Regions from separate parts of the Enterobacter sp. E14S genome, predicted to be linked through region 3. Evidence: predicted binding sites of a transcription regulator. Region 3 holds the regulator's gene; each other region holds the start of a gene.
The links. Region 3 encodes sigma-54, which starts transcription at its own class of promoters, with help from an activator protein. Its sites were predicted from a motif close to GTTGGCACANNTTTCGCTNT; they were not measured.
Positions count from the first base shown of each region.

Region 1: the regulator sigma-54 is predicted to act here: its motif matches at 4,610-4,629, upstream of glnA (glutamate--ammonia ligase).
Region 2: the regulator sigma-54 is predicted to act here: its motif matches at 3,233-3,252, upstream of ACZ6J2_RS10510 (amino acid ABC transporter substrate-binding protein).

Region 1 covers NZ_JBVODQ010000013.1:82,569-89,980, reverse strand. Annotated here, with positions in the region: gene hemN (oxygen-independent coproporphyrinogen III oxidase) at 1-174, shown strand, start outside; gene ACZ6J2_RS20145 (YshB family small membrane protein) at 247-357, opposite strand; gene glnG (nitrogen regulation protein NR(I)) at 469-1,881, opposite strand; gene glnL (nitrogen regulation protein NR(II)) at 1,893-2,942, opposite strand; gene glnA (glutamate--ammonia ligase) at 3,114-4,523, opposite strand; gene typA (ribosome-dependent GTPase TypA) at 4,902-6,725, shown strand; gene ACZ6J2_RS20120 (peptidase domain-containing ABC transporter) at 6,881-7,412, opposite strand, start outside.
Region 2 covers NZ_JBVODQ010000003.1:487,623-495,034, forward strand. Annotated here, with positions in the region: gene ACZ6J2_RS10490 (PhoH family protein) at 1-148, shown strand, start outside; gene ybeY (rRNA maturation RNase YbeY) at 145-612, shown strand; gene corC (CNNM family magnesium/cobalt transport protein CorC) at 702-1,580, shown strand; gene lnt (apolipoprotein N-acyltransferase) at 1,586-3,124, shown strand; gene ACZ6J2_RS10510 (amino acid ABC transporter substrate-binding protein) at 3,525-4,430, shown strand; gene ACZ6J2_RS10515 (amino acid ABC transporter permease) at 4,586-5,326, shown strand; gene gltK (glutamate/aspartate ABC transporter permease GltK) at 5,326-6,000, shown strand; gene ACZ6J2_RS10525 (amino acid ABC transporter ATP-binding protein) at 6,000-6,725, shown strand; gene rihA (pyrimidine-specific ribonucleoside hydrolase RihA) at 6,846-7,412, shown strand, end outside.
Region 3 covers NZ_JBVODQ010000006.1:125,191-132,602, reverse strand. Annotated here, with positions in the region: gene elbB (isoprenoid biosynthesis glyoxalase ElbB) at 1-389, shown strand, start outside; gene mtgA (monofunctional biosynthetic peptidoglycan transglycosylase) at 386-1,111, shown strand; gene npr (PTS phosphocarrier protein NPr) at 1,151-1,423, opposite strand; gene rapZ (RNase adapter RapZ) at 1,420-2,274, opposite strand; gene ptsN (PTS IIA-like nitrogen regulatory protein PtsN) at 2,320-2,811, opposite strand; gene hpf (ribosome hibernation promoting factor) at 2,893-3,180, opposite strand; gene rpoN (RNA polymerase factor sigma-54) at 3,203-4,636, opposite strand; gene lptB (LPS export ABC transporter ATP-binding protein) at 4,684-5,409, opposite strand; gene lptA (lipopolysaccharide ABC transporter substrate-binding protein LptA) at 5,416-5,970, opposite strand; gene lptC (LPS export ABC transporter periplasmic protein LptC) at 5,939-6,514, opposite strand; gene kdsC (3-deoxy-manno-octulosonate-8-phosphatase KdsC) at 6,511-7,077, opposite strand; gene kdsD (arabinose-5-phosphate isomerase KdsD) at 7,092-7,412, opposite strand, start outside.

The DNA.
Region 1 (7,412 bases), on a different contig from region 3:
GCGGAAGACCTGAAGCTGATTGCACCGCTGGCGAAAGACGGGCTGGTGGATGTGTCGGAGAGTTCAATTGAGGTCACGCCGAAAGGGCGTCTGTTGATCCGTAACATCTGCATGTGCTTTGACGCGTATCTGCGTCAGAAAGCGCGACTGCAGCAGTTCTCGCGGGTGATTTAAGGCGCATTGCCAAAAGCACTAAACGTAGGCCGGGTAAGGCGAAGCTGCCACCCGGCTTTTACGTTCAACTCGCTAGCTAAACAGCCCAACCAGCGCCGCACACAACATAGCCGCAACGGCTGTTTGTGGCGTGTGGCTTTCAGCGGCTCCGCTAGAGAGCATATTCACGATTGTTTCCAGCATGATGTTCACCCCCAATTTCCGGGCACGATCATACAAAACTCATCGTAACAGTAAAGCGCAAAATAACGGCAATTTGCGCTCAATTAATAACCTTTACACAGCGGCGTGCGATCACTCCATTCCCAGCTCTTTAAGCTTGCGCGTCAGGGTATTACGTCCCCATCCCAGCAGGCGAGCGGCTTCCTGCTTATGACCCTGCGTATGACGAAGCGCGGTAGTTAACAGCGTACGCTCCATCTCCGGCTGAGCTTCAGACAGCAGGTTTTGATGACCGGAACGCAGCGCGCGGTCGGCCCACTGCGCCAGCAGCGTCGCCCAGCTGTCCGGCAGCGCGTGCCCGGTACTGCTTTCAGGCGCGGTCGCTTCAAACAGCTCGGCCGGTAAATCCTGAATCAGCACTTCCTGCCCGGCGGCCATCACGGTTAACCAGCGGCAGGTGTTTTCCAGCTGACGCACGTTGCCCGGCCACGCCAGACGCGTCAGAGCGGCATCGGTTTCCGGATGAAGCTGCTTGGCTTCCACGCCCAGCTCACGAGCGGCTACCTGCAGGAAATGGCGTGCCAGGCGGGGAATATCTTCCCGACGCTCACGCAGCGGCGGCAGATGAACGCGGATGACGTTTAGACGGTGGAATAAATCCTCACGGAATTTTCCTTCCTGCACGCGTTGTTCCAGGTTCTGATGGGTCGCGGCGATAATACGTACGTCCACCTTCACCGGCGCATAGCCGCCCACGCGATAAAACTGCCCGTCGGCCAGCACGCGCAGCAGGCGGGTCTGGACATCCAGCGGCATATCGCCGATCTCATCCAGGAACAGCGTGCCGCCGTCCGCCTGTTCAAACCGCCCCTGGCGAATGGTATTGGCGCCGGTAAATGCCCCTTTTTCATGGCCGAACAGTTCGGACTCAATCAAATCCTTCGGGATCGCCGCCATATTCAGGGCGATGAACGGCGCTTTTGCCCGCGGGCTGTGGCGGTGCAATGCATGTGCCACAAGCTCTTTACCGGTTCCCGACTCACCGTTAATCAATACGCTGATGGACGAGCGGGACAAACGACCAATAATGCGAAACACGTCCTGCATCGCCGGCGCTTCGCCGATGATGTCTGTGGTTGGCCCAAAATCGGGCGCGTGGCGCGGCTGTTGCTGCTCCTGATAATGGCTAATCGCGCGCTCAACCAGTGCCACCGCTTCGTCGATATCAAACGGTTTGGGCAGGTAATCAAACGCCCCTTGCTGATAGGCGCTCACCGCGGCATCCAGATCGGAGTGCGCGGTCATTATGATGACCGGAAGCATCGGGTGGCGTTGTTTGATCTGCTTTAACAGCGCCAGCCCGTCCATGCCCGGCATACGGATATCCGAAAGCAGAACATCTGGCGTTTTGGTGGTGAGTGCGTCGAGCACTTCGCTGCCGCTCTCAAACGTCGTGCAGCTTAATCCCGCCCCTGTGAGCGCGCGTTCAAGCACCCAACGGATGGAGCTATCGTCATCGACTACCCAGACTATCCCTCGTTGCATAAACGTCACCTTTATTTTTTAATCGGCAGGAAAACCGAAAACTCGGTATGTCCCGGCCAACTGGTAAATTCAATTTTCCCGGAGTGTTGATCGATCAAACTGCGGGCAATGGATAAGCCCAGGCCGGTCCCGCCTTCGCGACCGCTTACCATCGGGTAGAACAGGGTGTCCTGTAAATGCGATGGAATGCCGGGCCCGTTATCCTCAACGTCAATTCGGGCGGCCAGCCGGTAGCGCACGCCGTGTAACGTGAGCTGGAAGGCGGTGCGGGTGCGTAAAATAATCTCCCCCCCTTCAGGTCCCAGCGCCTGCAGGGCATTACGCACAATATTCAACAGGACCTGCTCAATCTGGTCCGGGTCATGGGCCAGTTCCGGCAGGCTTGGGTCGTAATCACGTACCAGCGTGACGTTCTCCGGCAGCTCCATTGAGACGAGCTTCACCACACGCTCAGCCACTTTATGGATACTTTCAGTGACGTGCATTCCCGGCTGCTGTGGCCCAAGAAGACGGTCTACCAGATTCCGCAGACGGTCCGCCTGCTCAATGATGACGTTGGTATACTCCGCCAGCGCGGGATCGGGCAGCGCCTTGGTCAGAAGCTGTGCCGCGCCGCGTAATCCACCCAGCGGGTTTTTGATTTCATGCGCCAGACCGCGCACCAGGTCACGGGCGGCAATCTGCTGCGCATGCTGAAGCTGCTCCTGGCTCAGTCGACGCTGATTATCCATCGGCGCCATTTCCAGCAGGATCAGACCTTCGGGAAGACGTTGCGCGGTTAGCGACAGAATGTGCGAGCGCCCGTCGATCACCAGCGTCACTTCGTTATCGGTAAACCCCTGGCCGGCCTGCAAACTTTCCTGCATCAGGCCAATATTCAGTGAAAAATAGCTCAGGAGTTCAGGAAGCGGGGTGCCGAACAGTTTACGTGCGCTTTGGGCGAGCAGCTGCTGCGCCGCCGGGTTGGCGTAATGAACGGCCAGCTCGTCATCGACCAGCAATATGCTGTTAATCAAAGAATTGAGGATCTGCCCAGCATCGGGCAGCGTGCCAGTTGCCATTCAGCAGTCTCCTGGAGTCGTTTGCACTAATTTAGTGCAGTATAGCGTTTTCGGCGTAAAAAGCGCGTGAGATCAGGTTGTTGGTGGAGAAAAAAGCCCATCCGGAGATGGGCTAAAAGTTTCCACGGCAACTACCCCCGGCGCTTATCACGCCGGGTAAAACAACTTTAATTAAACGCTGTAGTACAGCTCGAACTCTACCGGGTGTGGCGTCATACGCACGCGGTCGTTCTCTTCCATACGCAGGGCGATGTAAGCATCGATAGCGTCGTCAGTGAATACGCCACCTGCAGTCAGGAACTCGCGGTCTGCGTCCAGCGCCTGCAGGGCTTCTTCCAGAGAGCCAGCAACCTGTGGGATCTCTTTCGCTTCTTCTGGCGGCAGGTCGTACAGGTTTTTGTCCATCGCTTCGCCCGGGTGGATCTTGTTCTTGATACCGTCCAGACCGGCCATCAGCAGTGCTGCGAAGCACAGGTATGGGTTAGCCGCTGGGTCCGGGAAGCGAACTTCGATACGACGTGCTTTAGGAGAAGCCACCACCGGAATACGGATAGAAGCAGAACGGTTACGTGCAGAGTAGGCCAGCATCACTGGCGCTTCGTAGCCCGGGACCAGACGCTTGTAGGAGTTCGTGGTTGGGTTCGCCAGGGCATTGATCGCTTTAGCGTGTTTGATAACACCACCGATGTAATACAGCGCCTGCTCGGACAGACCGGCATATTTGTCGCCAGAGAACAGGTTGGTACCGTTCTTGGACAGAGACATATGGCAGTGCATACCGGAACCGTTATCGCCAAACATTGGTTTTGGCATGAAGGTCGCGGTTTTACCGAAACGGTGCGCAACGTTGTGCACAACGTATTTGTAGATCTGAATTTCGTCCGCTTTTTTGGTCATGGTGTTGAAGCGGGTTGCCACTTCGTTCTGACCAGCAGTCGCCACTTCGTGGTGGTGAGCTTCAACAACCAGGCCCATCTCTTCCATCACCAGACACATGGTGGAACGGATGTCCTGTGCAGAGTCGACCGGAGGAACCGGGAAGTAACCGCCTTTCACGCCAGGACGGTGACCTTTGTTACCGCCTTCGTATTTTGTGGAAGAGTTCCATGCACCTTCGATGTCGTCGATAGCCACGTGGGAGCCGGAAATAGAGGCACCGAAGCGGATGTCATCGAACAGGAAGAATTCTGGCTCTGGCCCGAACAGAACGGTGTCTGCGATGCCGGTAGAACGCAGGTACTCTTCAGCGCGTTTCGCGATAGAACGTGGGTCGCGGTCGTAGCCCTGCAGCGTGCCTGGCTCGAGGATGTCGCAACGGATGATCAGGGTTGGTTCTTCGAAGAATGGATCAATGACCGCAGTGGTCGCATCTGGCATCAGAACCATGTCGGATTCGTTAATGCCTTTCCAGCCACCAATGGAGGAGCCGTCAAACATTTTGCCTTCTTCAAAGAATTCGGCGTTCACCTGATGAGCAGGGATTGTGACGTGCTGTTCTTTACCTTTGGTATCGGTGAAGCGCAGATCAACAAACTTCACTTCATGTTCGTTCAGCATCGTCAAAACGTGTTCAGCGGACATACTTAACTCTCCAGATTGGTCATTGTCGTCGTGGTAACGAGGTCTTCAATTTCTGTTTGTACTGGCTGGTGCCATGTATTTTTTATAAAGCGAAATCTGTGCCAACTTTTAAATCACCCCAAAAAGGCGTTATCATGCGCACCATAGTGCAAAAGGGCTGCACCACAATGGATTTGTTGCACCAGTATAGTGCTTCAATGTGAACATTGAGCACCATATTGGTGCAATTTACGTTAAAGTGCCCTTTTACCGCTCCGTGAAAGCGATCACAAAGCATCTCTGCAATACTTGTTTGCGGGGGATGTTTGTGATCCTGTTTTGTAGTGCGATTAATCCGTGTACAATAACGCGCTATTTCTAAATGCCTGAGGCAAAGTTGTGATCGAAAATTTGCGTAACATCGCCATCATCGCGCACGTAGACCATGGTAAAACTACCCTGGTTGACAAGCTGCTGCAGCAATCCGGTACGTTTGATGCGCGTGCCGAAACCCAAGAACGCGTGATGGACTCCAACGATTTGGAGAAAGAGCGTGGGATTACCATCCTCGCGAAAAACACCGCGATTAAATGGAATGACTACCGTATCAACATCGTTGATACCCCAGGGCACGCCGACTTCGGTGGTGAAGTTGAACGTGTAATGTCCATGGTAGACTCCGTTCTGCTGGTCGTTGACGCAATGGATGGCCCAATGCCACAGACGCGCTTCGTGACCAAAAAAGCTTTTGCCCATGGTCTGAAGCCAATCGTTGTTATCAACAAAGTTGACCGCCCTGGCGCGCGTCCTGACTGGGTTGTTGACCAGGTCTTCGACCTGTTCGTTAACCTCGACGCGACCGACGAGCAGCTGGACTTCCCTATCGTTTACGCATCTGCGCTGAACGGTATCGCAGGTCTGGACCACGAAGACATGGCTGAAGACATGACCCCGCTGTATCAGGCGATTGTTGACCGTGTTCCTGCGCCAAACGTCGATCTCGACGGCACCCTGCAGATGCAGATCTCTCAGCTCGACTACAACAACTACGTTGGCGTAATCGGCATTGGTCGTATCAAGCGCGGTAAAGTGAAGCCTAACCAGCAGGTTACTATCATCGATAGCGAAGGCAAAACCCGTAACGGTAAAGTCGGTAAAGTACTGACTCACCTGGGTCTTGAGCGTATCGAGAGTGACGTTGCGGAAGCGGGCGACATCATCGCTATCACCGGTCTGGGTGAACTGAACATCTCCGACACCATCTGCGATCCGCAGAACGTCGAAGCGCTGCCAGCCCTGTCCGTTGATGAACCAACCGTATCCATGTTCTTCAACGTCAACACCTCTCCGTTCTGTGGTAAAGAAGGTAAATTCGTTACCTCTCGTCAGATCCTTGACCGCCTGAACAAAGAGCTGGTGCACAATGTTGCGCTGCGCGTTGAAGAAACCGAAGATGCTGATGCATTCCGCGTTTCTGGTCGTGGTGAGCTGCACCTGTCTGTTCTGATTGAGAACATGCGTCGTGAAGGTTTCGAAATGGCGGTTTCCCGTCCGAAAGTAATCTTCCGCGAGATCGACGGCCGTAAACAAGAGCCGTTCGAAAACGTAACGCTGGACGTTGAAGAGCAGCACCAGGGTTCTGTGATGCAGGCTCTGGGTGAGCGTAAAGGCGACCTGAAAAACATGAATCCAGATGGCAAAGGCCGCGTACGTCTCGACTACGTGATCCCAAGCCGTGGTCTGATCGGCTTCCGTTCAGAGTTCATGACCATGACCTCCGGTACCGGTCTGCTGTACTCCACCTTCAGCCACTACGACGACGTTCGTCCGGGCGAAGTGGGCCAGCGTAACAACGGCGTGCTGATCTCCAACGGTCAGGGTAAAGCGGTTGCGTTTGCGCTGTTCGGTCTGCAGGATCGCGGTAAGCTGTTCCTGGGTCACGGTGCTGAAGTTTACGAAGGCCAGATCATCGGTATTCACAGTCGTTCTAACGACCTGACCGTAAACTGCCTGACCGGTAAGAAACTGACCAACATGCGTGCGTCCGGTACTGACGAAGCAACGGTTCTGGTTCCACCGATCAAGATGACGCTGGAGCAGGCTCTGGAATTCATTGATGATGACGAACTGGTAGAAGTGACTCCACAGTCAATTCGTATCCGTAAACGTCACCTGACCGAGAACGATCGTAAACGTGCTATGCGCGGTGCGAAAGAAGAGTAATACGGTCAATCCGTAGGCCGGGTAAGCGTGAGCGCCACCCGGCAACTAAAAAGCCGCTGATCTCTCAGCGGCTTTTTTATTCGATGATCGCCAGAATTCTTCATTACCTGGGGCGTTATGTCCCGAAGCTATCTCTTTCCTGCGAAATTCACGGATTAGGGTAACTCTGCTCCATTTATCACGAACACCCGATCTGCCGATGCAATCGTGGTTTCGCGATGCGCGATAATAATCCTGGTGATGTTCATCTCCTGTATAGACTGATTGACCTGACTTTCACTGGTTTTATCAAGGTGGCTGGTCGCCTCGTCCATGAATAAAATACCCGGTTTGCGGTATAATGCCCGGGCAATATAAATCCGCTGTTTTTGACCCCCGGACAACCCTTCCCCAAGTTCACCAATCAGTGTCTCGTAACCCATTGGTAGCTTTAAAATGTCATTATGAATATGGCTTGCGATGGCGCATTGCACCATCCACTGCTCGTCAATGTCAGGTCGAAAACCGGCGATATTCTCTTTGATAGAGCCTGAAAACAACTTATCTTCCTGCATGATACAGGCAATGCGTTCAGCATAATGCTCAAAACCAAGTTGCTTAATATCAATGCCATTAATTCGGACGCAGCCGTTCGACGGTTCGAATAAACCGCACAACACTTTCATCAAGGTGCTTTTACCTGCACCC
Region 2 (7,412 bases), on a different contig from region 3:
CTTCTTCCACAGTGAAGACGTGGTACGCCACCCGGTGGTCGCGCGTATCGTTAACGCCTATGAAGCCTGGGAAGAGGCGGATCAGAAGCGTAAGGCCGAACTGGCCGCAGAACGTAAGCGCGAAGCGCAGGAGCAAGAACAGAAATGAGTCAGGTGATCCTCGATTTACAGCTGGCCTGTGAAGACAATTCCGGCATGCCAGATGAGGCACAGTTTCAGAAATGGCTGGATGCCGTTATTCCTCAGTTTCAGGAAGAATCAGAAGTGACGATTCGCCTGGTGGATGAAGCAGAAAGCCATGAGCTTAACCTGACCTATCGCGGGAAAGATAAGCCGACCAACGTGCTCTCTTTCCCGTTCGAAGCGCCTCCGGGCATTGAGATGCCGCTGCTGGGCGATCTGATCATCTGCCGTCAGGTGGTTGAACAGGAAGCAAAAGAGCAGCAAAAGCCGCTCGAGGCCCACTGGGCGCATATGGTGGTACACGGCAGCCTGCATCTGCTCGGCTACGATCACATTGAAGATGACGAAGCGGAAGAGATGGAGTCCCTCGAGACAGAGATAATGCTTGCTCTGGGCTATGAGGATCCGTACATTGCCGAGAAAGAATAGTCCGTCATCTGACTGACTCACATGCCGCCACGAAAGGACATCGCGTGGCGGTAAACGTTGAACTAACAAGAGAACCCTTAACAAACGCCATGAGCGACGACAATTCACACAGTAGCGACACGACAACCAGTAAAAAGGGATTTTTCTCCCTCATTCTGAACCAGCTTTTCCACGGCGAACCCAAAAACCGTGATGAACTGCTGGAGCTGATTCGTGATTCCGGGCAGAACGACCTTATCGATGAAGATACGCGCGAAATGCTCGAAGGGGTTATGGACATCGCCGACCAGCGCGTTCGCGATATCATGATCCCCCGCTCGCAGATGATCACCCTGAAACGTAACCAGACCCTGGACGAGTGCCTCGATGTGATCATCGAATCAGCCCACTCGCGTTTCCCGGTCATCAGCGAAGACAAAGATCACATCGAAGGGATTTTGATGGCCAAAGATCTGCTGCCGTTTATGCGCAGCGATGCCGAAGCCTTCAGCATGGAAAAAGTGTTACGCCAGGCCGTGGTTGTGCCGGAGAGTAAACGTGTGGATCGGATGCTGAAAGAGTTTCGCTCTCAGCGTTACCACATGGCGATTGTTATTGATGAATTTGGTGGCGTTTCCGGTCTGGTCACGATCGAGGATATTCTTGAGCTGATCGTGGGCGAAATCGAAGACGAGTACGACGAAGAAGAAGATATCGACTTCCGTCAGCTTAGCCGCCACACCTGGACCGTGCGTGCGCTGGCCTCGATTGAGGACTTCAACGACGCCTTCGGTACCCACTTCAGCGATGAAGAGGTCGATACCATTGGCGGGCTGGTGATGCAGGCCTTTGGCCACCTCCCGGCGCGCGGTGAGACCGTTGACATCGACGGTTACCAGTTCAAAGTGGCAATGGCCGACAGCCGACGTATTATACAGGTTCACGTCAGAACGCCGGACGACTCACCGGTGCCAAAACTGGAAGATTAATGTAAATGGCATTTGCCCCACTGCTTGAACGCCAGCGCGTCCGTTTGCTGCTGGCGCTGTTACTTGGAGCCAGCGGTACGCTGGCTTTCTCTCCTTACGATATCTGGCCTGCGGCCATTCTCTCCCTGATGGGGCTTCAGGGCCTGACCCTGAATCGTCGTCCGGTACAGGCTGCTGCCGTCGGTTACTTCTGGGGGCTGGGGCTGTTTGGCTCAGGCATCAACTGGGTCTATGTCAGCATCGCCCAGTTTGGCGGAATGCCTGGCCCGGTTAACGTCTTCCTGGTGGTATTGCTCGCCGCGTATCTCTCGCTCTATATCGGTCTGTTCGCCGGCATCCTTTCTCGCCTGTGGCCAAAAACCACCTGGCTGCGCGTCGCTATTGCCGCACCGGTGGTCTGGCAAATAACCGAGTTCCTGCGAGGCTGGGTGCTGACGGGCTTCCCGTGGCTGCAGTTCGGCTACAGCCAGATTGACGGCCCGCTGAAAGGCCTGGCGCCGGTAATGGGCGTTGAGGCCATCAACTTCCTGCTGATGGTGGTGAGCGGCCTGCTGGTATTAGCGCTGGTCACACGCTGCTGGAAGCCGCTGGCTGTAGCGCTGGTGCTGTTTGCCCTGCCCTTCCCGCTGCGCTATATCCAGTGGTTCACGCCCGAGCCCGATCGCGCCATGCAGGTTTCCATGGTGCAGGGGAATATCCCGCAGTCCATGAAGTGGGATGAGAAAGAGCTGCTGAATACGCTGAAGATTTACGCCAACGCCACCGAAGAGGTAATGGGTAAATCCCAGCTGATCATCTGGCCGGAATCTGCCATTCCCGATCTGGAAATTAACCAGCAGCCGTTCCTCAACATGATGAACGACCTGTTGCTGGCGCGCGGCAGCACGCTGATCACCGGGATTGTCGATGCGCGTCTGAATCAGCAGAACCGCTATGACACCTACAACAGCATCATTACGCTCGGGAAAGACAGCGAGTACAGCTACCACTCCACTGACAGGTACAATAAGAACCACCTGGTGCCGTTTGGTGAATTTGTCCCGCTGGAGTCGATTCTGCGCCCGCTGGCCCCGTTCTTTGACCTGCCGATGTCCTCTTTCAGCCGCGGCCCGTACGTACAGCCTCAGCTGCACGCGCACGGCTTTGCCCTGACGGCGGCCATCTGCTACGAAATCATTCTCGGCGAGCAGGTACGCGATAACTTCCGCCCGGATACCGACTATCTGCTGACCATTTCCAACGATGCCTGGTTTGGTAAGTCAATCGGCCCGTGGCAGCACTTCCAGATGGCACGTATGCGCTCTCTGGAGCTGGCGCGTCCGCTGCTGCGCAGCACCAACAACGGCATCACCGCTGTGATTGGTCCACAGGGTGAAATTCAGGCGATGATCCCGCAGTTTACCCGTGAGGTACTGACCACTAAAGTCACGCCAACCACGGGGCTGACGCCATACGCTCGTACCGGCAACTGGCCGCTGTGGATTTTGACCGTGCTGTTCGGCTTTGGCGCGGTGCTGATGAGCCTGCGTCAGCGTCGGAAATAACCTTCCCTTCTGTTGCCGGGTGGCGCTGACGCTTATCCGGCCTACTTTCCCATGCTGTAGGTCGGGTAAGGCGTAGCCGCCACCCGACAATTCCCTCCAAATGCCAATTCTGGCACGCCTATTGCTTTGTTTATTCAGGTAAACGCAGTTTGGCTTAACGTGCAACTTTGTCGCACCAGCGTAGATCATCGGTAGCACCGAAACGGTGCAACGGGAGATATTTGCCTCTGAATGGTGCGGCGCGCTTCGCAAAAATAAACAATAACGCAGCAAAATCTTTACATTAAGCCAGACTAAATGTTAACAAGCTTGCATAACACTGCACTCGCATTGCGCGAGATATAACAACATCACAATGGGTATCAAAGCGTCTCTGGCGCTGATAAAAAAGGAGTTGGGTATGCAATTACGTAAACTGGCCACAGCAATGCTGGTTATGGGAATGTCTGCAGGCGTGGTTCACGCTGAAGATGCGCCGGCAGCAGGCAGCACTCTCGACAAGATTGCCAAAAACGGCGTCATCGTGGTCGGCCACCGTGAATCTTCTGTCCCGTTCTCTTACTACGACAACACGCAAAAAGTCGTGGGCTATTCACAGGATTACTCCAACGCCATCGTTGAAGCTGTGAAGAAAAAGCTGAACAAACCTGACCTGCAGGTGAAGCTGATCCCAATCACTTCACAGAACCGTATTCCACTGCTGCAAAACGGCACCTTTGACTTCGAGTGTGGCTCCACCACTAACAACCTCGAGCGTCAGAAACAGGCTGCCTTCTCTGACACCATCTTTGTCGTGGGCACCCGTCTGCTGACGAAGAAAGGCGGTGAGATCAAAGACTTCGCTGACCTGAAAGGCAAAGCGGTTGTTGTCACCTCCGGTACCACGTCAGAAGTGCTGCTGCACAAGCTGAACGACGAGAAGAAAATGGATATGCGCATCATCAGCGCGAAAGACCATGGCGACTCCTTCCGTACCCTGGAAAGCGGTCGTGCCGTCGCGTTTATGATGGATGACGCCCTGCTGGCGGGCGAACGTGCGAAAGCGAAGAAACCAGACAACTGGGATATCGTTGGTACCGCGCAGTCCAAAGAAGCCTACGGCTGTATGCTGCGTAAAGACGATCCGCAGTTCAAAAAGCTGATCGATGACACCATCGCTCAGGTGCAGACCTCCGGCGAAGCGGAGAAATGGTTCGACAAGTGGTTCAAGAACCCAATTCCACCAAAAAACCTGAACATGAATTTTGAACTGTCTGACGACATGAAAGCGCTGTTCAAATCTCCAAATGACAAGGCTCTTAACTAATTAGAACTACAGGGGCGGGATCTCCTGCCCTCTCGATTGTCGGGAAGCATGGACAGACTATACGTTGAGTGGTCGTTCCCCACTCAGCGCGAAAAATGAGCTTCTCACCAATCTTCGAGGGTAGCGCTGCTACCCTTTTTTTTCTGGAGTTTATTATGTCAATAGACTGGAACTGGGGCATATTCCTGCAACAAGCCCCGTTCGGCAACACCACCTATCTTGGCTGGCTATGGAGCGGCTTTCAGGTTACCGTGGCATTATCGATAACGGCGTGGATTATCGCGTTTCTTGTCGGTTCTCTGTTCGGTATTCTGCGCACCGTCCCTAACCGTTTTCTTTCAACGCTTGGCACCCTGTATGTGGAACTGTTCCGTAACGTTCCGCTGATCGTGCAATTCTTTACCTGGTATCTGGTCATTCCGGAACTACTGCCGGAAAATATTGGCATGTGGTTCAAGTCGGAGCTGGATCCGAACGTGCAATTCTTTGTCTCCTCCATGATGTGTCTGGGGCTGTTTACCGCTGCGCGCGTTTGCGAGCAGGTGCGTGCCGCCATTCAGTCATTGCCGCGCGGACAAAAAAACGCTGGCCTGGCGATGGGCCTGACGCTGCCCCAAACCTACCGCTACGTGCTGCTGCCTAACGCCTACCGCGTAATCGTTCCACCGATGACCTCTGAGATGATGAACCTGGTGAAAAACTCGGCCATCGCCTCAACTATCGGCCTGGTGGATATGGCCGCGCAGGCGGGCAAGCTGCTGGATTATTCCGCCCACGCGTGGGAATCCTTTACCGCGATCACGCTCGCGTATGTTCTGATTAACGCTTTCATCATGCTGGTGATGAACCTGGTTGAACGCAAAATCCGCCTGCCGGGTAATCTGGGGGGCAAATAATGTACGAATTTGACTGGAGTTCTATCGTTCCATCCATGCCTTACCTGCTTGATGGCCTGGTGATTACCTTAAAAATCACCGTTATTGCCATCATCATTGGTATCGTCTGGGGCACCCTGCTGGCCGTTATGCGCCTGTCGAGCTTTAAGCCGCTCGCCTGGTTTGCGACCGCCTACGTTAACGTGTTCCGCTCCATCCCGCTGGTGATGGTGCTGCTGTGGTTTTACCTGATTGTGCCCGGCTTCCTGCAGAACGTGCTGGGGCTGTCGCCGAAAACCGATATCCGTCTGATCTCCGCCATGGTGGCGTTCTCAATGTTCGAGGCCGCTTACTATTCGGAGATTATCCGCGCGGGCATTCAGAGTATCTCCCGCGGGCAATCGAGCGCCGCGCTAGCGCTGGGGATGACGCACTGGCAGTCCATGCAGCTCATTATTCTGCCGCAGGCGTTTCGCGCCATGGTTCCGCTCCTGCTGACCCAGGGCATCGTGCTGTTCCAGGATACCTCGCTGGTCTACGTTCTGAGTCTGGCAGACTTCTTCCGTACCGCGTCAACCATCGGTGAACGTGATGGTACGCAGGTCGAGATGGTGCTCTTTGCGGGTGCGGTCTATTTTGTGATTAGTTTAAGCGCGTCGCTGTTGGTCAGCTGGCTGAAGAAAAGGACGGTATAATGATTTCCCTGAAAAATGTTTCTAAATGGTATGGGCACTTTCAGGTGCTGACCGACTGCTCCACAGAAGTGAAAAAAGGCGACGTGGTGGTAGTGTGCGGGCCGTCCGGCTCCGGTAAATCAACGCTGATCAAAACCGTCAATGGACTGGAGCCGGTGCAGCAGGGTGAGATCGTTGTCAACGGCACCAAAGTCAACGAAAAGAAAACCAACCTCGCCCAGCTTCGCTCTCACGTTGGCATGGTGTTCCAGCACTTTGAGCTGTTCCCTCACCTCTCCATTATTGAGAACCTGACGCTGGCGCAGGTAAAAGTGCTGAAGCGTGATAAAAAAGCGTCGCGCGAGAAAGGTCTGAAACTCCTGGAACGCGTTGGGCTTTCGGCGCATGCCGATAAGTTCCCGGCACAGCTTTCTGGTGGCCAACAGCAGCGTGTGGCGATAGCCCGCGCGCTGTGTATGGATCCGGTGGCAATGCTGTTTGATGAGCCAACGTCGGCGCTCGATCCAGAGATGATCAACGAAGTGCTGGACGTGATGGTCGAGCTGGCGCACGAAGGGATGACTATGATGGTGGTGACCCACGAAATGGGCTTTGCCCGAAAAGTGGCCAACCGCGTGATCTTCATGGACGAAGGGAAAATTGTCGAAGACTCACCGAAAGAAGAGTTCTTCGCTAACCCGAAATCCGAGCGTGCGAAAGATTTCCTTGCGAAAATCCTGCACTAACCTTCCCGGTGCGCAATCTGCGGATTGCGCACTGCTTCACGCTTTCACTCAGTTCCTCTCGTCGGCGTCACATTGCAGCGTTAACCTTGTCACAAAATAACGCTACGTATGGAGAACGCTATGGCACAGCCTATTATTCTCGATTGCGATCCGGGTCATGACGACGCGATCGCGCTCGTCCTCGCTCTTGCCTCCCCTGAACTCGAGGTAAAAGCCGTCACCTCGTCCGCCGGAAACCAGACGCCTGACAAAACCCTGCGCAACGTGCTGCGCATGCTCACGCTGCTCAAACGCACCGATATTCCTGTCGCCGGCGGGGCCGTGAAGCCGCTGATGCGCGAGCTGATTATTGCCGACAACGTTCATGGTGAAAGCGGGCTGGACGGTCCGGCACTGCCGGAGCCGGGCTTCACGCCGCAAAACTGTACCGCCGTCGAGCTGATGGCGAAGGTTCTGCGCGAAAGCGCAGAACCGGTAACGCTGGTGGCAACCGGACCGCAAACCAACGTTGCGCTGCTGCTGAACAGCCATCCTGAGCTGCTTAATAAAATTGCCCGTATTGTGATTATGGGCGGGGCCATGGGGCTGGGGAACTGGACGCCTGCGGCGGAGTTCAACATCTTTGTCGACCCGGAAGCGGCGGAAATCGTCTTTCAGTCCGGCTTACCGATCGTGATGGCCGGGCTG
Region 3 (7,412 bases):
TCATTGTGCCGGGTGGGTTTGGCGCGGCCAAAAATCTCAGTACCTTTGCTGCGCAGGGTGCGGAGTGTCAGATCGATCCTCATCTTAAAGCGCTGTCGCAGGCCATGCATGCGGCTGGAAAACCGCTGGGCTTTATCTGCATCGCGCCGGCAATGCTGCCCAGGATTTTTGATTTCCCGCTGCGCCTGACTATCGGGACGGATATTGATACCGCAGAGATCGTCGAGGAAATGGGGGGCGAACACGTTCCGTGCCCGGTTGATGACATTGTGGTTGATGAAGATAACAAAATTGTCACCACGCCGGCGTATATGCTGGCGAACAATATCGCTGAGGCGGCCTCAGGTATTGAAAAGCTGGTGGATCGCGTGCTGGTGCTGACTGAATGAAGGGTAAATTTGCCGCAGGCGCAGGGGTGAAACGTTTTCTCTTGCGCATCGTACTTGTGCTGGCGGTATTCTGGGGAGGCGGGCTGGCTTTATTCAGCATTATGCCGGTACCGTTCTCTGCCGTTATGGTTGAGCGCCAGCTTAGCGCGTGGTTCAGCGGCGATTTTGGTTACGTTGCCCACTCTGACTGGGTGAGCATGGATGAGATCTCCCCGTTCATGGGGCTGGCGGTCATCGCTGCGGAGGACCAGAAATTTCCGGAGCACTGGGGGTTCGACGTGGCGGCCATTGAGAAAGCGCTAGCCCATAACGAACGCCATGAAAACCGCGTGCGCGGGGCATCAACCTTGTCGCAGCAGACGGCAAAAAACCTGTTCCTGTGGGATGGCCGAAGCTGGGTGCGAAAAGGGCTGGAAGCGGGGCTCACCCTGGGAATGGAAACGGTCTGGAGCAAAAAACGTATTCTGACCGTCTATCTCAACGTCGCTGAGTTTGGCGAGGGGGTATTTGGTGTCGAAGCTGCATCACAACGCTATTTTAATAAACCAGCCAGCAGGCTGAGCATGTCGGAGGCGGCGCTGCTCGCGGCTGTTCTGCCTAATCCTATCCGCTTTAAGGCCAGCGCCCCGTCAGGGTACGTGCGAAGCCGCCAGGCGTGGATTATGCGCCAGATGAATCAGCTGGGTGGAGAGGGGTTTATGCAGCGTAATAATCTTATGTAGAGCGGGTAAGCGAAGCGCTACCCGCCTGAATAGCAGACCTTAATCTTCGTCGAACCCTGCGTTAAACAGGGCAATCACCGCCGCCAGCGCTTCCTCTTCCTGAGGACCGGTGGCTTCTACCTCAATCTGGCGCCCTTTGGCGGAATCCAGCATCAGCAGCGCGATCACGCTGTTCGCTTCCGCTTCGGTGCCTTCGTCATTCCGCAGCAGTACCTCTGCATCGAAACCCTGCATCAGCTCAAACAGCTTCATCGCCGGGCGTGCATGCATACCCAGCTTGTTGGTGATCTCAACGGTTTGTTTTACGGTCATGTTTTACGTTTTTCCAGCGTGCGATGACGGGACTGAACGTTCTTCCCGCGCGAGCGGAAATAGTCGGCCAGCTGTTCGGCGATGTAAACCGAACGATGTTTACCGCCGGTACAGCCAATCGCCACCGTCAGGTAGCTACGATTGTTTGTCTCCAGCATAGGTAACCATAGCTCAAGGTAGCTTCGCGTCTGGTAGATAAAATTGTGTACTTCTGTGTGCCGGTCGAGGAACGCCGCCACCGGCTTATCCAGACCGGTCATTGGACGCAGTTTTGGATCCCAGTGCGGGTTCGGCAGGAAGCGCACGTCGAAAACATAATCCGCATCAATCGGAATACCGTGCTTAAAGCCGAAGGATTCGAACACCATCGTCAGTTCGCGCTCGCGTTTACCCAACAGCCGGGTACGCAGCATTTCCGCCAGCTCGTGAACGGACATTTCAGAGGTGTCGACAATCAGGTCGGCACGAGAACGCAGCGGCTCCAGCAGGTCGCTCTCTTCATCGATAGCGCTCTCCAGAGAGAGGTTCTTGCTGGATAGCGGGTGCAAACGACGGGTATCACTGTAGCGGCGGATCAGCGTATTGCGGTCTGCATCGAGGAACAGCAGCTGAGGCGAGAACGCGTCAGGCAGGTTGCTCATGGCCTGTTCGAAGATCTCTGGCGATTCAGGCATGTTACGAACGTCGATACTGACGGCGGCAGAGGTTTGTCTCTCCGCCAGCGTGCGGGCCAGGTCGGGTAACAACACGACCGGCAGGTTATCGACGCAGTAAAAACCCATGTCTTCCAGGGCGCGCAGAGCAACGGATTTCCCCGACCCTGAACGGCCACTGACAATCATCAGCACCATGTTCCGTTTCTCCTCAGGACAACAGATGTGAAGGCCATCTCCTGGTTATGCATCATCCTGATTGCCTTCTGCTTCAGTGATAATTTGATAGAGCTCTTCATCACTTTGGGCCGAGCGCAGTCGACGGCAAATGGTTTTATCGGCCAGACGTTTTGCGACCAGCGACAGCGTATGCAGATGGGTTTTCGTCTGGTCGGCAGGCACCAGCAGCGCGAAGAGGAGATCGACGGGCTGGTTATCAATGGCATCGAAGGCGATGGGTGTTTCAAGCTGCACAAACACACCAACGGCACGCAGGGTATCCTCTTCCAGTTTGCCGTGCGGGATCGCGATGCCGTTGCCAATACCGGTACTGCCCATTTTTTCACGGGTCAGAATCGCTTCGAATACCACCTGCGGCGGCAGGCCCAGCTGTTTTGCAGCCAGTTCACTGATGATCTCCAGCGCACGTTTTTTGCTCTGGCAGTGAACCGCACTGCGGGTACATTCCTGGTTAAGGACATTGCTCAGTTGAAGAGCGGAATCGTTGTTCATCATAATTTCACCTAAGCGCTAACTGTACAAATGGCCTGTTGTGTTTCACAACAGGCGTCCTGCACCCGTTAACTGCCCGGACAATTAGTGTTGTTTCAGTTTATCTTTATGTTTATTGAGCTGTCGCGCAAGCTTATCAATCAAGCCGTCGATAGCAGCGTACATGTCTTGCCCTTCCGCACTGGCATGCAGTTCACCCCCGTTAACATGCAGGGTGGCATCCGAGATATGAGTCACTTTCTCCACTTTCAACACAATATAGACCTGATTGATCCTTTCGAAATACTGCTCGAGTTTTGCAAACTTCGCGTTCACGAAGTCGCGTAAAGCCTCAGTAATTTCGACGTTTTGTCCAGTGATGTTGAGCTGCATAGTGTCTTCCTTATCGGTTGTGTCAGACCAGCTGTTTACGCTGGTTGGACGGCGGAATGGATAAAGACTCTCGATACTTCGCAACAGTACGACGTGCCACCATAATACCCTGATCGGACAGCATGGTGGTTAACTTACTGTCGCTTAGTGGCTTCGCGGGGTTTTCCGCGGCGATCAACTTCTTCACCAGGGCACGAATGGCCGTTGACGACGCTTCGCCGCCGCCCTCGGTATTCACATGGCTGGAGAAGAAATACTTAAGCTCAAAAATACCGCGTGGACTGTGCAGATACTTCTGCGTGGTGACACGGGAAATGGTTGATTCATGCATCTCGACGGCCTGGGCGATATCCGCCAGTACCATCGGTTTCATATACTCTTCGCCCTGCTCAAAGAACGCCTGCTGCTGTTCGACAATACAGCGGCTGACGCGCAGCAGCGTATCATTTCGGCTCTCCAGACTTTTGATCAGCCATCGCGCTTCCTGAAGATTGCTACGAATATATTGATTGTCGGAGTCGTTACGCGCGCTGGTGCACATGGAGGCATACTGCTGGTTGATTTGCAGGCGAGGGATGCTGTCTGAATTCAGTTCAACGACCCAGCGGTCATTGTGTTTTCTGACCAGCACGTCCGGGATGACGTACTCGGGCTCGCTGGTTTGGATCGACTGTCCCGGACGCGGATCGAGTGACTGGATCAGATTCACCGCTTCTTTCAGCACCTCTTCCTTCAGGCGCGTAACGCGCATAAGGCTGCGGAAATCGTGGTTGGCCAACAGATCCAGATGATCGCTGATGATTAAACGCGCCTCGTCGAGCCATGGCGTCTCTTTGCTGAACTGAGAAAGCTGGATCAGCAGGCAGTCGCGCAGATCTTTTGCGGCCACGCCTACCGGATCGAAACGCTGGATGCGCTTCAGTACGGCTTCGACTTCCTCAAGCTCAATCTCTTCGTCGCCCATGCTTTCCAGGATATCGTCCAGCGTGACGGTCAAATAGCCGGTGTCGTCAACGGCATCGACAATTGAGGTGGCAATCGCGCGGTCGGTATCGGAGAAGGGGGTAAGTTCCACCTGCCACATCAGGTAATCCTGCAGCGACTGGGTGGTTTCTCCCTGATAGACCGGTAGCTCATCATCCTGGTAGTCTGCACGCGTACCGGAAGGGGTTCCGGCGGTGTAGATTTCATCCCAGCTGGCATCCAGCGGTAGCTCGTCGGGCATCTCTTTTTGTTCGAGTGCATCCGCGGTGTCGAGCGCTTCTGTATCCTGTGACTGCTGAGTATCTACCTCGTCATGAAGATCGGTTTGTTCCAGCAGGGGGTTGCTGTCCAGCGCCTGCTGGAGTTCCTGCTGAAGTTCTAACGTGGACAGTTGCAACAGGCGAATTGCCTGCTGTAGCTGCGGCGTCATTGCCAGTTGTTGGCTGAGCCTTAATTGCAAACCTTGCTTCATGTTCAGAGCGTTTTTCTCCGGTTCGGCGTTACGTTACCTCTACCCTATCAGAGTCTGAAGTCTTCCCCAAGATAGACGCGCTTAACATGATCGTCTTCGAGGATCTGCTGCGGCGTACCGTGGGCGATCAGATTGCCCTGGCTCACAATATACGCGCGTTCACACACGGCCAGCGTTTCACGGACGTTGTGGTCGGTGATCAGTACGCCAAGCCCGCTGTCACGCAGGTGTTCAATGATGCGTTTGATATCGATAACCGAGATCGGGTCAACGCCGGCAAACGGTTCATCCAGAAGGATAAATTTCGGGTTTGCGGCCAGCGCACGCGCAATCTCAACGCGACGGCGTTCCCCCCCGGAGAGTGCCTGACCGAGGCTGTCGCGCAGATGCTCAATGTGGAACTCTTCCATCAACTCGTTGGCACGATCCTGACGCTGTTCGCTGGTCAGATCGTTACGAATTTCCAGGACCGCCATCAGGTTATCGTAAACGCTAAGACGACGGAAAATGGAGGCTTCCTGCGGCAGGTAGCCGATCCCGCGACGCGCGCGCGCGTGCAGCGGCAGAAGGCTGATGTCTTCATCGTCAATGATAATGTTGCCGGCATCGCGCGGCACAATGCCAACGACCATGTAGAAAGTGGTGGTTTTACCCGCACCGTTAGGGCCAAGCAGCCCCACGATTTCGCCGGAGTTGACGGTCAGACTGACATCTTCTACGACACGGCGGCCCTTGTAGGCCTTCGCGAGATTTTTTGCAGTTAATGTTGCCATAACGAATTAGTTACTCTTCTTCTGTGCCGGGGCCTGGCCTTTGCCTTTGTCCTGCAGCTGCGACGGAACCAGTACGGTCGTGACGCGTTTGCCTTTCTCGCTGGAGGCCTGCATTTTTTGCTCTTTCACCAGATAGGTGATCTGGTCGCCGGTAATGTTGCTGTCCAGCTGTTCCAGATACGCGTTTCCGGTCAGTATGACCAGGTCCTTCGCCAGCTCATAGTGCATATGCGAAGCGCGGCCTTTCACCGGTTTGCCGTTGTCCTGCATCTGGTAGAAGGTGGCCGGGTTGCCGTAACCATCAATGATCTCTTTGCCCTGCTCGCCACCCGGACGGGTCACGACCACTTTGTCGGCGTTAATTTTGATGGTGCCCTGAGTCATGACGACGTTACCCGTGAAGGTGACGACGTTGCCCTGCATATCGAGAGACTGGGTATCAGACTCGATATGGATCGGTTGGTCGGTATCGCCCGTTACAGCAAGCGCGGGGAGACTGGTCGCCAGCATCGCACTGGCGATAATTACTTTAAGGCTGAGTTTGTTTGTTTTGAATTTCATAGGAGGTTCTAACCTTTTCAATCAGCTCGGCGTTCTTGCTGCGTAAGTTCCCGCGCATTCTCAAACCGCTGGAATTAAATGTTGTGCCATACAGTGTGACCAGATCCTGCGAGGTCACGTCCTGGGTTACCAGGTTAATTTGGGCATTATCCGTCGTAATTTTTCGCAGTTGCGAGTCAGCGGTCAGGGCGTTGACTTCAACGTGGCCATACAGATAAAGCATACGGTCATTTGTCAGTTTTGCCCGATCTGACTTAATTGACCACGTCGGCACTTTGTCCTTATCAAATGTGGTCATGACCGGTTGGGTAAACCACGAAATACCGTCATCTGAAAAATATTCAACATGCTGGGCGATCAGGCGATAGTTCAGCGCGCCTTCCGGGCTGTAGACCACGGTGTCGCTGTGATCGCTTTTATAGGTTGGATCGTTATTGTTGACCACTTCCGTTTGCGGATCGTCGCGATCGGCAAGGTTCACGCCAATCAATACCAGTGCGACAAGCGAAAGCAAAATGATAATCCAGCGTCTGGTTTTACTCATATCGATTGCCCTTTGGCCTCATCAAGCTTGCCCTGCGCCAGCAAAAGCAGATCGCAGACTTCACGTACGGCACCGCGGCCTCCGTTGATGTGGGTAACGTAGTCAGCGCGCGGGATCAGCAGCGGATGCGCATCGGCAACGGCGATGCTCAGCCCGACTTCAGCCATCACGGGCCAGTCAATCAGATCGTCCCCGACGTAGGCTACGTTTTCCGGTGCGATAGCCAGTTTACCCAGTAAATCCTTAAACGCCGCCATCTTATCGGATTGACCCTGATACAGATGGGTAATTCCTAAGGTTTCACAGCGGTCTTCTACCAGTTTAGCTTTTCGCCCGGTGATGATAGCCACCTCAATACCCGAGGTGAGCGCGCAGCGGATACCGTAGCCGTCGCGAACGTTAAACGCTTTCAGCTCTTCACCATTATTGCCCATGTAAATCAGGCCATCGGAAAGTACGCCATCCACGTCCAGGATGAGCAGACGAATGTTTTCCGCCTTTGCCATCATCTGGGTACTGACCGGTCCATAACAGGTTGCAAGGGATGCACCCGCATTACTCATTGTTTTATCCTTCATTACACTACGCCTGCGCGCAGCAGATCATGCATATGTACCACACCCAGCAACTGGTCGCCATCGGCAACCATCACTGAGGTAATGTGGCGGGACTGCATCAGGTTCAGCACATCCACGGCCAGCGTACCCGGACGGACGCGGATACCGCCCGGCGTCATCACATCGGCAATGCCGAGCGTGCGGACATCTACACCCATGTCGAACACGCGGCGCAGGTCGCCATCGGTGAAGATCCCCTGAATTTTCATCAGATCGTCGCACACGACCGTCATACCCAAATTCTTACGGGTGATTTCCAGCAGCGCATCACGCAGGGAGGC